3 regions of the Moritella sp. F3 genome follow, and region 3 is predicted to be linked to each of the others. Evidence: predicted binding sites of a transcription regulator. Region 3 holds the regulator's gene; each other region holds the start of a gene.
What was found. Region 3 encodes LexA, which represses DNA repair genes until DNA is damaged. Its sites were predicted from a motif close to TACTGTATNNNNATACAGTA; they were not measured.
Positions count from the first base shown of each region.

Region 1: the regulator LexA is predicted to act here: its motif matches at 3,034-3,053, upstream of JFU56_RS04120 (DNA polymerase II).
Region 2: the regulator LexA is predicted to act here: its motif matches at 2,992-3,011, upstream of dinB (DNA polymerase IV).

Region 1 covers NZ_BLRL01000002.1:219,860-225,279, forward strand. The annotation lists gene JFU56_RS04115 (arylesterase) at 1-332, shown strand, start outside; gene JFU56_RS04120 (DNA polymerase II) at 532-3,009, opposite strand; gene JFU56_RS04125 (MFS transporter) at 3,258-5,402, shown strand.
Region 2 covers NZ_BLRL01000011.1:10,028-15,447, reverse strand. The annotation lists gene JFU56_RS16485 (FAD:protein FMN transferase) at 1-320, shown strand, start outside; gene nqrM ((Na+)-NQR maturation NqrM) at 329-553, shown strand; gene JFU56_RS16475 (TDT family transporter) at 831-1,961, shown strand; gene ompW (outer membrane protein OmpW) at 2,173-2,826, shown strand; gene dinB (DNA polymerase IV) at 3,044-4,096, shown strand; gene cysD (sulfate adenylyltransferase subunit CysD) at 4,272-5,180, shown strand; gene cysN (sulfate adenylyltransferase subunit CysN) at 5,196-5,420, shown strand, end outside.
Region 3 covers NZ_BLRL01000013.1:110,461-115,880, reverse strand. The annotation lists gene JFU56_RS18195 (chemotaxis protein CheA) at 1-1,725, opposite strand, end outside; gene JFU56_RS18190 (response regulator) at 1,728-2,090, opposite strand; gene JFU56_RS18185 (STAS domain-containing protein) at 2,100-2,387, opposite strand; gene lexA (transcriptional repressor LexA) at 2,630-3,253, opposite strand; gene plsB (glycerol-3-phosphate 1-O-acyltransferase PlsB) at 3,451-5,420, shown strand, end outside.

The DNA of each region.
Region 1 (5,420 bases), on a different contig from region 3:
ACGGCTTACGTGGTTTTCCACCTACGTTAATCAAAAGCAATCTAGAAAAAATGGTTGATTTAGCCCACGCAAAGAATATCCCAGTCTATGTCATGAATATTCGTATTCCACCTAATTATGGCCCACGCTACAGTAAAATGTTCACTGATGTATTTGCTCAAGTTGGCAGTGAAAAAGACATTACGGTACTGCCATTTTTCATGGAGCAGATCGCAATAGATCCAAGCTTAATGCAAAACGATGGGATCCACCCAAACCGTATCGCTCAGCCTAAAATCGCTGACATAATGTCAAAGCAATTAGCGACTATTTATAACGCGCCAAACGAGTAGGCTGTTATAAGTGATGATAGCGACAACAGGCGATAAATGTGTAACTGATTAAGATAAACCAGTTTGGCTAGCGTTGTCAGGATAGGTTTCACAAATGCAGGTAAAGTATTGTCAGGAGGATTGTTTTAATCGCAACTAAAGTTGAATACAGTTAATGCTACGATTAAAACGATTATTAAAGCTGTTATTAACACGATGATTAAAATAGTCCCATTTGTTGATCGGTTATCAAATCAAAGCTCAAGCCGATAAATGGCAAGATACCATCAGCAATCGGCTTCAATTGTTTTTCAATATAATGCTCGAAATCCAAGACCGAATGTTGGTGCTCAACCGCTTCAGGGCCACTCAAGGTGAGCACATAACTGATCCAAGCTTTGTGTTGATAACGCAGAGGCTGACCTAATTGGCGATTTTTCTCATCCGCTGCACGTGCTGCTTTTACATGTGGTGGCACATTCTTCACATATAAGGCCAATTCTTGGCGCAAGCGTTTACGATAAACGAGCTTATCATTAAACTCTCCTGCTAAGGTCTTCTCGACAATTTCCAGTACATAATCTTCAACAGCCAAACCATGGAATACCCGATGGTATAACTCCATTTGGAACATCTTCGCCAGATCGGTCCAATCGGTACGCACGGTTTCCAAGCCTTTGAAGATCAGCTTCTCACCGTCTTTGGTATTCACTAAACCGGCATAACGTTTTTTACTGCCTTTATCTAGGCCACGAATCGTTGGCATTAAAAACTTGTGATAATGCACTTCGTATTCGATATCTAAGAAACAATCAATGTCGTAGTCTTCACGTAAGTGTCGTTGCCATTGCGCGTTAATATATTCTGATAATTCTGCGCCCATACGATCCGCCTGCACACTTCGCTCGTCATGTCCCTCGCCATCAGTAAATTTCGAGCTATCAAGTAATACAAACGTCGAATCAGTATCACCGTAGATCACCTTATAACCTTTAGCTTCAATCCAGCCAGCAGTTGTCTGCATGATCTCTTGGCCGCGCATGGTGATCGAAGATGCTAAACGCGTATCATAAAAACGACAGCCGCCAGATCCCAATACGCCATAAAACGAATTCATTAAGATCTTAATGGCTTGCGAACGTGCGGCATCTTTATCGACCTTGGCTTGATCACGCTGTGACCACAGTTCGGTAATAATATCGGGCAGGTAATGTTTATCCCGATCAAACAAGCCACCACGGAACCCGGGGATCGCCTCTGTTGGGTTTTGCACACCTTCTAATAAGCCCACCGGATCAATTTTAAAGGTGCGAATAATCGACGGGTACAGGCTCTTAAAATCCAGCACTATCACGTGATCATACAAGCCTGGAAAGGAATCCATGACATAACCACCGGGACTCGCTGTTATTCCGCTCTCACGTAAGTTTGGCGCAACATAACCCGCACGATGTAACTTAGGTAAATATACATTCGTAAATGCTAATACAGAGCCACCGTTACGATCTAATTCCAATCCAGTTAATTGCGAACGTAATAACAAGAAATCTAACAAGCGCGTTTTAACAAAGATATCCCACACTAAGACGCAATCTTGCAGGTTATACTTAGCTAACTTCTGTTTGTTGAAGTGAAAATCGTGATTGATCTGTTCCATGCGGTTATCAACGTCTTCGGTATCCTTACCCACACCAAGGACCTCTTGTGCTACATTTTCTAAACTAAAGCTTGGGAAACTATAAGTGGCGGTTTTTAAACTATCAATGCCATCAACCACTACGCGCCCATGTAAGGTTAAAAAACCTGGCTGCTGCGGTGTGCGGCCATCACGCCAATGCAGGTTTTGACCACCACGCCCTAGCGATAATTTAAGATTATGGAATGTGGCGCGCACAGCCAATAACCGAAAATCAAAGTTAATCACGTTCCAACCAATAAAGATGTCAGGATCGTAGCTGATCACGAATGCTTGCAGTGCCAATAACAAGCTTTTCTCGTCAGCAACCCAGTGGATCAACGGCTCATCATCAGGAGCTTGCGCTAAATTTTTATTCGCTTTTATTTGTGCCTGAACGAGATCTTTATCAAGCTGCTCGCCTATCATGTAAACCCGTTTAAAAGGCTTACCGTCAGGGCAATAGGCAGGGCTTAATGAATACAAACCAATTGAGTAAAGCTCACCGTGTTCTGAACACTCGATATCCAGTGAGATCTGTTTAATTTTGTCGACTAAGTTATCTGGCAATTCAGCAGGTTTAAGTTGTGCTTGTTGAAACTCAACATAGCCTTTGCGCTGTACTGGCGTACCAGTAAATTCGACAGCCCCTTTAACGAAACGCTCCATCAGGTAACGTTCAGCTGGACGAATATCCGCCTCTAATACCGTAACCAGCTTACGTCTTAATAATTCTTGGGCGCGATGATAGTCATGGGACGTCTGGAAATAAAAGGCGCTCATCAACTCTAAATCAAAGCTACGCAACTGCAAATTTTTATAATTAAAGCGTGGATTAAGCTCACTTAAGCACGCTAATGCAGTGGTCAGTTGATCTTGAGGAATGAACATCACCAGCGGCTGGGTTGCCGGGATCAGTTTAACCGCACCCATTTCAGATGCTAACCAGTAACTTAATTCGTTGTTACCATTACGATCACGGCTATGGCGCGATAATAAAAAACCCAGATATGTAGCAGACAAAATTAACCAGAAAAAGTAGTGTAAGACTGGTTAAGTGTACAGCATTTTTAGAAATGTGAAAATGGCATACAAATAAGCTTATCCATTCATTAATCAACCATAATCCAATCGCTGACGAAATATCTTTATATGCGGCTATATTTATACAAATGTGTGATCAGATATCATGATTTGTTGAATATATGTTATAAAGCCTAACTGAATAACGAATTAACCATTTTAGACTAAATAAAGAAGAGAATACGCTTGTGACCGCAACCCTTAAACCTTTTATCTTACTACTCGTCAGTGGATTTTTACTCATGTTAGGTTACGGTCTGAGTAATATTTTATTGCCTGTGCGCATGCAAAATGACGGTATCAGCGTCGATAACATCGGTATCATCTTATCTATGCTATCTGTGGGTTTTCTACTGGGTGCGATTTATAGCCGTAAATTATTACAACGAGTTGGTCATATCCGTATATTTGCGATGTGCGGTAGCTTAACCTCGGTCGCCATCTTATTGTCTGGTTTATATCCTGAGCCGTTAATGCTTGCAGCAATGCGGATGCTAACCGGATTTTGCATGGCCTGCGCCAATGCCACGCTCGATAGCTGGTTAAGTCACAGTGCCACAGAAGAAAGCCGTGGACGAGTATTATCAATTAACCAAATGGTGATCATGTCGGCACTGTTTTCTGGGCAGTTCTTATTAAACGTTGCGCCAATCACCGATGTGACTCTGTTTGTTATCTCAGGTATTTTATTTAGCCTTTCTATCACCCCTATCGTGATCAGCAAGCAACTGGGGCCACAGATTGAAGACAGTCAGTCCATGTCCTTAATGACCATCATTAAACTATCGCCACTTGGAGTTATCTGTTGTTTTTACGGCGGTTTTCTCTATGCGGGTTTAGTTAATATGCTGCCTATTTTTGCCAATGACAACGGTATTCAAGGTTTCAGCTTATCCATTTTTATGGGCGCATCTATTTTTGGTGCTATTGTTTTTCAATATCCAATCGCGTATTTATCAGACCGCTTCGACCGTCGTAAAACCATGATCGCCATGGTATTAACCATCGCAGCATTATCACTAGTAGTGCCACAGTTAATTAATTCGTCACAATTTAACCTCACCTTATTAGTCATTGCAGTTGTCATGGGCTTAACCGCTTGCCTCTATCCAATGAGCATGTCAGAAACGTTTGATAAAGTATTGCGAGAACAGATTTTAGCGGCAATGGGATCCTTACTACTGATTTATGCACTGGGTAGTATTCTCGGTCCCAATCTCGCCTCTATTGCGATGAACATATTTGGCAGTGCAGCATTATTCTCATTCATGAGTATTACGGCACTGACGCTACTGGTATTTATCTTAGGTAATATGTTTAAGCAGACAGCGCTACCACGCGATGAGCAAGAAAATTTCATTATGCAAACCCCTTCCGGTGTGGCATCTGAACTGGATCCTCGAACTCAATATTCCCAGCCTTCTTTTGAACAAACATCAGAAGTTGAAGTGGCGATTAGTTTAGCAGCAAACAATCCCGCAGCTGCCGTGAACATGGCCAAAACCTTAGCGATGCGCGACCCAAATGACGCCTCAAACTTAGCCGCGGCACTCAGTACCATTGACGAAATTGATATCAGCCGTTTGTACCGCGCCATCACCGCCGCCGCGCCAGAAATGAGCATACACATTGCCGAGGCTCTCACCAATGCCTCACCAGAACAAGCGGACGAATTAGTTGACTGGATCACCACGGAGCGCCCCGACCAATTTACTGACATTATTGTTGCCATCGCCAATTCAATGCCAGATAACGGGATTAATATGATGGAGATCGCAGCCGAAAATATGGTTGAAGAGCACCAAGATGAATTGCTGGAAATGACCGACCAATACATGACAAGCTTATCTGATTCGTTAGATGATATGCGTCCAGTCGATCGTGCAGCGGCCGCCACAGAGCAAACAGCAACCGAGCTATACAGCCGTTTAACCGATGTATCACCAACGCAATCAGCCGACTTCGCCCTCGCTGTATCTGAAGCATACCCTGAGTCATCAAATGTAGTTGCCGAAGCTTACGTGAGCAATCTAATTGAAAGCGAACAAGCCACATCAGGTGATGCCACAGCGAACATTGAAAGTGCGGTAAATGACTACGTCACCCAAGTTGCTGAAACGATCCCTGAATACGCTGCCGATATCGCCACCACGATGATTGATTCTGTACCCGATATCGCCTCTGATATGGTTGAGATTTTACAAGATTCAGACGTGTTCGATGACAGCGAACTAAGCACGTCGATTAAAGACAAACCTGAGCATGATGAGCTTGAAGAGCAGTTACAATATGCCGTGCAAACGCAGTCTGATGAACTCGATAAAAATAGCTAGTAATTGTTTACTTCCCAG
Region 2 (5,420 bases), on a different contig from region 3:
AAGAAGTGATTGCGGTTGGTAACAATGCAATTGCGACATCAGGTGATTACCGTAATTATTACGAGCTTAATGGTGAGCGTTTTGCGCATACTATTGACCCTGTAAGCGGTAAACCAATTAAACACAAACTGGTTTCTGTGACAGTCATTCACACTTCGTCAATGACGGCAGATGCACTTGCGACAGCGTTAATGGTCATGGGTGAAAAAGACGGTCTTGAGTTTGCCAAGCAGCAAGGTTTAGCTGTATTGATGATCTCGAAGTCAGATTCAGGTTATAATGAAGTGTATACCAAACAGTTCGAACCTTATTTAAAATAGAGGCTAATATGGCTTATTTTGCTGCAACATTTGTTATTTTTGCGTTAGTTATTGCTGGTATGTCTATCGGCTATATTGTGCAAAAAAAATCTATCACAGGCAGCTGTGGTGGTATTAGTGGTTTAGGTATGGAAAAGGCGTGTGATTGCCCCGATCCATGCGATAAACGCAAAGCTAAAATGGCAAAAGAAGAAGCTAAACAGAAGATGTTAAACGAAAATCGTATCATCTAGTTTACGCCAAGCATCTAGCTATAAAGTGCAGGACGTGCTTTATAGCTTTTTTAAACCCGACCTTATTGCTCCCTCCTTCTATACTACTTTTTACACGTTCAACACTCGTTTTTACAATGGTAAACCCTCCTCGATATTCTACTCTTTATTTTATTTACTATGATTTATGTTATCGATTCGCTAAAGTTTGCGCTCTCACTATCTGCTATCTTATCGCGATATAATCCTTGAATTCGTTTAATCAATAGCAATAATAATATGAAGCTTGGAGGCGTTAATGAACGTTATAACTGAACCTAAATTTAGCAAAGAGATTGGCCCTAATTGGTTTGCTTCAGTCATGGGGACTGGGATTATCGCTAATGCTGCGGTGAGCTTACCTTTGATTGGTATTTATCTTACAGACTTTGCTTTAGTTGTCTGGTTATTAGCGGCAACGCTATTAATCATTATGCTCGCGATTAAGATCATGCAGACGATCATGCGTCCCGAGGTTATTAAGCGACAATTTAACGATCCTGTTATGGCTCAATTCTTTGGCGCGCCGCCAATGGCGTTACTGACAATCGCAGGTGGCACTATATTGATGGGTAACCATATCTTTGCCACTGAAACGGCACTAACAATTGCTTGGACTCTGTGGTTGCTCGGTACTTTCGGTGGTTTACTCAGTGCTGTTATCATTCCTTTTCGTTTGTTTACTCATTATGAAGTTAACCGTCACGCTGCTTTTGGTGGATGGTTAATGCCGGTTGTGCCGCCGATGGTATCTGCCACTATCGGCGCTATGCTTATTCCGCATGCCGAAGGTATCGTATTACAGCAAACAATGCTGTATGCCTGCTATGCCATGTTTGGCGTTAGCTTGATCGCCGCAATGATCATTATTACCCTTATCTGGAATCGCCTAACTCACTCTGGAAGCTCTGGTGGTGCGAGGGTACCAACATTGTGGATTGTGTTAGGACCGCTGGGTCAATCGATCACTGCTATTGGCGCCTTAGGGACTGTTGCGTTGACTGTCGTTGACTCCGCGATAGGGAATAGTTTAAATACCATGGCGATACTTTATGGTGTACCTGTTTGGGGTTTTGCACTATTTTGGTCATGCCTTGCGGGCTTACTGACGCTCCGTGCAATGCGTCGAAAAATGCCTTTTGCATTGACGTGGTGGGCTTTCACATTCCCCGTAGGTACTTGTGTTACTGGCACAACTCAACTCGCATTACACACAGGTCTACCGGTGTTTCAATGGGCTGCGATTATACTGTTTTCTGCGCTGATTTGTGCCTGGATTATTGCTGCAATAGGGACAGTAAAAGGCTTAAAAGGTGGACACATTCTGAAACCTATAACGAATGCTCCTGCAGTACAGGCCGTTAAAGGTCATGATAAAGGTAAAAATTAATCCTTATATTTCAATGTTAAAATAATAGTTCCATTTATTTGTACTCAATAGTGAGTACTTGTGGTGTGGTTGATCTATATCAATATGGTGTTTCGTGTATATGGCAAAGTACACCTAAGTTAATTGTTTGTTACCAAATGGTGTCCAAGAACATCAAGTGTAATCAAACTGTATTTGAAATGATAAACATACCCTATTGCTGGAGCTCTACATGAACAAGAAAATATTATCTGGATTAATCACTGCCTCTTTATTATCAGCAACGCTTGCAGCCCCTGCTTTTGCTCATCAACAAGGTGATATTATTGTTCGTGCGGGTGCGTTGATGGTTGCGCCGAATGAATCAAGTGGTGATGTATTAGGTGCTGGCGAGTTCCAAGTAGATGATAATGTACAGCTAGGTCTTAATTTTACTTATATGGCGACGGATAATATCGGTATTGAGTTAGTTGCGGCGAGCCCATTTACCCATGAAATATCTTTAGAAGGTATTGGTGTTATTGCTGAAGCAAGCCAATTACCTCCGACATTATTAGCGCAGTATTACTTTGGTGATTCAGGCTCTAAATTCCGTCCTTATGTAGGCGCAGGTGTTAACTTTACTGTATTCTTTGATACTGAATTTAATGATACAGGTACGGGTATAGGGAACGGCCTTAGCGACTTAGATATGAGTAACTCTATTGGTCTAGCTGCACAAGTTGGCGTGGACTATAAAATTAATGATAAGTGGTTAGTGAATGCATCCGTGATGTATGCGGATATTAGTACTGATGTGACATTTAAGCACGGTGCTGATGATGTTAAAATTAAAACTGACATCGATCCATTGGTATACATGGTTAGTATCGGTTATGTATTTTAATTAGCCCTATCGGCATTATTGATTAAAATTAAACAAGGTGCATCTGCACCTTGTTTACTATTATTTTCTGTTCTTTTACCTCCATTCCCCAATTACTGAATCTTCTTATTTCCTACTCTTTTCTTATTTAATTATTTGTCCTCTGGCCTAAATGTATTTATAATTGACTGGTATTTTATACAGTGCTACTTATGTTGATTAACGCTTAGTGAAGGTCATGAAAAAAATAATTCATATCGATATGGACGCCTACTTTGCCAATGTCGAAGTGCGTGACAATCCTGCATATAAAGATATCCCTATCGCGATTGGTGGCATGAGTGACCGCCGTGGGGTCATTGCAACGTGTAATTATATTGCCCGTCAGTATGGCGTGCGTTCTGCGATGTCTTCGTATAAAGCCATGCAGCTCTGCCCTGACTTAACGCTAGTGCCTTCACGTATGCAGGTATATCGAGAAGTCTCAGCTCAGATCCATGAAATATTTTCTCGTTATACAGATTTGATTGAACCACTATCATTAGATGAAGCCTTTTTAGATGTGACGGACTGTGAATTATTCTCTGGCAGTGCGACGTTGATAGCGGAAGATATTCGTAAAAGTATTGAATCTGAGTTAGCGCTTACTGCGTCTGCGGGTGTGGCACCGGTTAAATTTTTGGCTAAAGTGGCATCCGATATCAATAAGCCAAATGGGTTATTTGTTATTACGCCTTCGCAAGTTAAATCTTTTGTTGCCGACCTACCATTAAATAAAATTCCTGGCGTGGGTAAGGTGACTTGGCAAAAATTAAATCGCGTTGGTTTGTATACTTGTGCGGATGTACTTAAATTTCCTGCTGAAGATATTATTGAGAGCTTTGGGAAATTAGGTCATAGCTTATTAGAGCGCTGTCAGGGCATTGATAACCGCCCTGTTTGTAATGAGCAACATCGCAAATCCGTGGGCGTTGAAATTACATTACCCGAAGATATCCTCACATTAGAACAGTGTATGGCATTGTTTCCCCAGCTATATCAAACCTTATTACAACGCTTACAAAAAGCGGATCCTGATATGCGAATTACCAAGCAGGGCGTTAAACTTAAATTTAATGATTTTGTTTCTACAACGACTGAACAAAGTATTACAACATTAGATGACCACCTATTTGCAGACCTATTCACGCAGGCAATGACAAAACAAGATCAGCGTGGTATTCGCTTAATTGGTTTATACGTTGGTCTGGCTGGCGATAAGGATAGTGAGCAATATAACCTGCTGTTTTAGTATTTAATTTATACCAATCAATAATATTGTTTATCTTTCTATAATCCTCCTCAATACCGCCTATATTCCTAAAAGTTATAAAAAATCAGCTTATGTTCTTTGTCGGTTATAAGTAAAGGGGCTATATTGATCCAAACGATATGAAATTATCCAATTTGGTCTGATGGAGTAGAAGATGAATCAACAGAGGTTGACCCACCTTAAACAGCTGGAAGCTGAAAGTATCCACATAATCAGGGAAGTAGCTGCAGAGTTTGATAATCCGGTAATGATGTATTCAATCGGTAAAGACTCATCAGTGATGCTACACCTTGCTCGTAAGGCTTTTTACCCTGGTAAGATCCCGTTTCCATTATTGCATGTTGATACTAACTGGAAGTTTCGCGAAATGATTGAATTTCGTGACAAGACTGTAAAAAAATACGGTTTTGATCTGTTAGTACACCAAAACCCTGAAGGGATCGCGATGGGTTGTAGCCCATTTGATCACGGCAGTTCAAAGCATACCGATATCATGAAAACCCAAGGTCTGAAGCAGGCCTTAGATAAATATGGTTTTGATGCTGCATTTGGTGGTGCACGACGTGATGAAGAAAAATCACGTGCGAAAGAGCGTGTATATTCATTCCGTGATAAGAATCATCGCTGGGATCCGAAAAACCAACGTCCTGAGTTATGGCGTACTTATAACGGCCAAGTAAATAAAGGTGAAAGCATTCGTGTCTTCCCATTATCAAACTGGACAGAATTGGATATTTGGCAATATATCTACCAAGAACAAATTGAAATCGTGCCGCTTTATCTTGCTGCCAAACGTCCTGTGGTTGAACGCGATGGTGCGTTGATCATGGTTGATGACGATCGCATGAAGTTACAAGCAGGCGAGAAGATCGAAGAGAAAATGGTGCGGTTTAGAACCCTCGGTTGTTATCCATTAACAGGCGCTGTGGAATCGGAAGCATTAACATTACCTGAGATTATTGAAGAGATGTTGCTGGCGACAAGCAGTGAACGACAAGGACGTATGATTGACCATGATTCTTCAGCTTCAATGGAGCAGAAGAAACGTCAAGGTTATTTCTAGGTAGGAGCAGGGTAGATGAACAATCAAATAGCAAATGAATTAGCACAAACAGATATTGAAACCTACTTACACCAACAGCAGCACAAAAGCTTATTACGTTTTTTAACGTGTGGCAGTGTTGATGATGGTAAGAGTAGCCTTATTGGCCGTTTATTACATGACTCGCATCAGATCTATGAAGATCAATTAGCAGCGTTACATGTTGATAGCCAAAAATCAGGTACCACAGGTGAAGCAATT
Region 3 (5,420 bases):
AAATACCTCGGTATCATCGGCCAACTTGGTGACCATACCTGTTTTTAACTGCAAGGATTCAATAATTGACATGATAGGTAAGATATAAGTTTTACTGCCAATTTTTACCAACTGACCATCCATAATAGAAAGCGTTAAAGGTAAGCGAATTGAAAAACAACTGCCTATACCCGTTGTAGATTCAATCTTAATGCCGCCACCGAGTGATTCAATATTACGTTTCACAACATCCATACCAACACCACGGCCAGAGATGTCACTTACCTCCTCGACAGTTGAAAAGCCGGGTGCAAAAATAAGTTCATCAATCTGATTATCACTGTAAGTTAAGTCCTTATTAACAATGCCTTTCTCAATCGCCTTTGCGTGGATCTTCGTGCGGTTTAACCCACGGCCATCATCACGGATCTCAACAATGATCTCACCACCTTGATGAAAAGCGGTTATATCAAGGTAAGCGACGTCACTTTTACCCGCTAACTTTCGCTCTGCAATCGTTTCAATACCATGGTCCAAAGCATTACGAACCAGGTGTACAATTGGATCGGAGAGTTTCTCAAGCATAATTTTATCCAGCTCAGTTTCCTCTCCATGCATTCTCAGTAATACATTTTTACCGAGTTGTTCACTTAAATCTCTGACCATTCTTGGTATACGATTAAAAGCAAATTGGATTGGTAGCATCCTAATTTTCATCACACTGTCTTGCATTTCTCGAGTATGTTGCGATAACTGATCAAGACCTTTTTTTAATGCCGGTAATCTTTCAGCTGAAAAGTTTTGCCCAAGCTCACCTAACATGGCTTGTGTGATCACCAGTTCACCAACCATATTGATTAACGCATCCACTTTATCGATTGATACCCGGATTGAATTTGTTTCTGCCGATTTAGGCGCAGCAATATTTTTCGTAACAGCTGCAGAGGCTGGTGATTCACTTAATTTATCACTCACTATTACTATTTTATTGTCTGCTGATTCATCTGACGCAGTAGAGCGATTGATCGTTATCGTAGAGTCATCTTCCACCCATTCAAATGCTTCTTTTATTTGCGCCTCACTCACCGAACTGACTAACTCAAGTTCCCAACTTACATAGATATCCTCAGGTTCTACATTTTTCCATGTCGGAATATTTTTACATTGAGGTGTTACTTTAAGCTCTCCCATCTCAGCTAATTCCGCAAAAATTAATCGCGGTTCATTACCTTGTTTTAAAATATCCTGACCGGGAATAAAGTGGATTAACCAAGTATTATCATCGTATTCATTAAACGCTGATGGATTTCCTTTAATAACAAAATCATCCTCAACCGCTAATGTGTTTTGATTCGTATCAAGCTGTAAAAATTGGTTATATTGTTGCTTGAGGCTTTCGGCCGCCTCTGGGATTGATTGCGAGTCTTCCGCTAACAGTTGGATCCAGGCACTTAAACAATCTTTTGTTTGTAAAAAAAGATTAATGTGTCCATCAATAAGCGTTATTTTTTCTGCACGTAAATCATCAAGCAGTGTTTCAGCAACGTGCGTGAATTCGGTTAATTGATTAAAACCGAATGTACCAGCGCCCCCCTTAATCGAATGCGCGACCCGAAAAATGGTATTAATAACTTCACTATCAACGTTACCCGGAGTGAGCTTGAGTAACTCGGATTCCATTACCTCCAAGCCTTCTCGGCATTCTTCAATAAACACTTGTTGAAACTGCTTAAGATCGATATCCATGCTCACCTCAATACTTTTTGTACGGTAGCAATGAGTTTTTCTGGGTTAAAAGGTTTTACGATCCAGCCAGTTGCGCCAGCAGATTTACCGGCCATTTTTTTATCCGCACCAGATTCTGTGGTTAACATCAGAATCGGCGTAAATTTATAAGCACTTTCATTACGTAATTGACTAATTAAGCTAATACCATCCATACGTGGCATATTAATATCTGAAATAATAAGATCGAAATGGCCAGTCTTGGCTTTGGCTAAGCCATCAACCCCATCGACGGCCGAGTCGACCTGATAACCTGCTTGTTTTAAAGTGAATAAGACCATTTCACGAATGGATACCGAATCATCTACAGCTAATATTCGTTTCATTAGAGTGCCTCACATTGATGCGTAATTAAAATCCGTTTCAAATCCTAACGCTTTTACCACCGTCATAAATTTATCCGACGGAGATAAAAACACCAGTGTCGTATTATGTAATGCTAAGTGTTGAGCATAAGCATAAAAAAGTTGGCAAGATGCACTGTCTATATGCGTGATGTAACGTGCATCGAAAAGTTGAGGTTCGGTATTAATAGGCAACGAATCAAGCGTGGCTTTAAGGCTCGAGATCGCGGAGATATCGATCTTTTCACCGAGTTCCATGGTGATGGGGGCTTGTTCCATAAATTAATCCTGTATTTACACAAACGTATTAAAAAATAAATTATTAATATAACTCGTGTTGAGTATAGGAAAGGATTTTATAAATAAGTGGACGATAGAGAGAACTGTGATGTGAAGACAACATTTAAAGTCGTTTACAAGATGAGAGAACAAGAATAGACGGCGGAAAATACAAAATAAAAAGATAGATAGTCATAAGATTATTAACTATCTATCCTCAAAACAACCAAGGTAAAGCGTGATTACATCCAATCAGTATTACGAATAATACCCACAGCAACACCTTCAATATCAAAGCTTTGGAAGTTTAAATCAACACGTATCGTGCTCATTTCATCATTTTCAGGATGCAGTAAAATTTCACAGCCTTGTTGTTCAAAACGTTTCACGGTTACTTCATCGTCAACGCGTGCCACAACAACTTGGCCTTTACTGATGTTTTTAGTTTTATGTACCGCTAATAAATCGCCATCCATAATACCAATGTTGCGCATACTCTCGCCGCGAACACGCAATAAAAAATCAGCGTTTGGCGTGAACATTGATGGGTCAACATTATAATGCGCCTCAATATGTTCTTGCGCTAAAATTGGCTCACCAGCGGCAACCTGACCGATCAAAGGTAATCCACTCTCATTACTGGCTTCTTCAGCATTAACCAACAAACGAATACCGCGAGAGGTACCCGCTAAAATTTCAATGTGGCCTTTTCGGGCTAATGCTTTTAAATGTTCTTCGGCAGCATTCGGCGAACGAAAACCAAGTTCCTTCGCAATCTCAGCTCGGGTTGGCGGCATGCCGGTATTTTTAATATGCTGCTTAACTAATTCAAATACTTCTGCTTGTCTTTGTGTCAATGCTTTCATTATGAACCCTAACTGGTTTTATATACAGTTTCTTGTAATTATATACAGTATAATCAAGTTTGCAATATAAGCAGTCGGTATATCAAAATAATAATGAATTAACCGCTTGCTGGTGCTTAAACACAGATTTATAGCCACGTATCTGATATTATTGGAGTAAGCACTCTCGCACTTTAAATAACAGAATGATAACCATTATGCAACAAACACCGTCAATGTTAAGTCGAAGTTTCGTTAACGGCTTAGTTAAATCTCAGTACGTACCAGATAACCCAGTTGATGCGTTAAAGTTAGATTTAACGCGTCCTATTGTTTATGCTTTGAAAACTAAATCGATGACGGATCTCGTCGCATTACAACGCGCCTGTAAAGAACTAGGCCTGCCCGATCCGCTCACACCAATCAAAGTTAACGGTGTAATTATTCCTAGCCACGTTTGCTTAGATAATCCAGCCCCACTGTTTGGCAAGACCAAAAATACCGACGTATTTTTTGATGAATTCCAACAATTATTACGTTTACACAAAGATGATAAAGTCCTCGACATTCAATTGATGCCAGTAGCATTATTTTGGGGCCGTGCACCAGGAAAAGAAGGCCAAGTGCCACTGCTATCATTAGCTAACAGTATTTCACCAAGCCGCTTGCGCAAAACGTTAATCGTCGGACTGAACCGTAAAGACAACTTAGTTCGCTTTAATAATCCTGTGTCACTGCGTTTCATGGCTGATCAACACGGTAGTGACGAGAAACTCGCACAAAAATTAATTCGTGTTGCGAAGATCCATTTTAGTCGTCAAAAGTTAGCGGCGTCGGGTCCTAAACTACCAAATCGTTACCAATTGTTTGAACAACTATTACGTAATCCAGAAGTAAAAAAAGCGATTCAAGTTGAGATAGCGGAACATAACATTTCAGCACAAAAAGCTGAAAAACGCGCCAACGATTATATCGATGAAATTGCCAGTGACTTCTCGTATAAACTCGTCAAAAACACCAGTAATTTCATGAGCTGGTTATGGAATAAAATATACAGCGGTATCAAAGTAAACAATGCCGAACAAGTGCGTAAACTTGCAGCCGATGGCCATGAAATTGTATTCATGCCTTGTCATCGTAGCCACATGGATTACTTACTTATTTCTTATGTGATTTATAATGAAGGTTTGATTCCACCGCACATTGCTGCCGGTATTAATCTTAACTTCTTCCCTGCTGGGCCTATGTTCCGCCGTGGTGGTGCATTCTTCTTGCGTCGTACATTTAAAGGCAACAAACTTTACGCGACCATTTTTAGAGAGTACTTAAGTTTGCTATTCTCGAAAGGTTATTCGGTTGAATTCTTTACCGAAGGTGGGCGTAGCCGTACAGGACGTTTATTACCACCGAAAACAGGTATGCTTAACATGACGCTACAAGCGATGTTAAGAGAGCAAAACCGACCAATCACCTTAGTGCCTGTATATCTAGGCTACGATCATGTGATGGAAGTAAGCACCTATGTAAAAGAATTGTCTGGTGCCAATAAGAAAAAAGAAAGTATGTTCCAGGTATTTGGTATCGCTAAAAAATTGAAAAATTACGGCCAAGCATTTGTAAACTTTGGTGAACCAATCAACCTGAATCAATATTTAAATAAACACGTTGAAAACTGGCGCGATGACATGAATATGCCTGTCGAAGAGCAACCGCAATGGTTACAGCAAACCACTCGTGATCTTGCCAATAAAGTCATGGTAAATATCAATAGTGCAGCCGCGGTGAACTCATTAACTATCTGTGCACTCATTTTACACGCTGCACCACATAAGGCCTTAAGCCGAGAAATTTTAGTACAGCAAATTGATAGCTACCTAAAACTATTACGCAATAACCCTTATAGTGAATTCAGTACCTTGCCAGAAAATAGTGCAGAAGAAATTCTAGATCAAGCAATATCACTGAAAAAATTCACCGTACGTGAAGATAGCTTAGGACAAATGCTATCTATGTCATACGAGCAAGCCGTATTATTAACTTTCTATCGTAATAATATTCTACACTTGTTTGCGCTACCGTCTTTAATTGCGGCGATCGTGGCAGATACACCGACAACGACAGTCGAAGATATTAACGCTAAAGTTTGTCAACTTTACCCGCTAATTCAAGCTGAACTATTCTTGAAGTA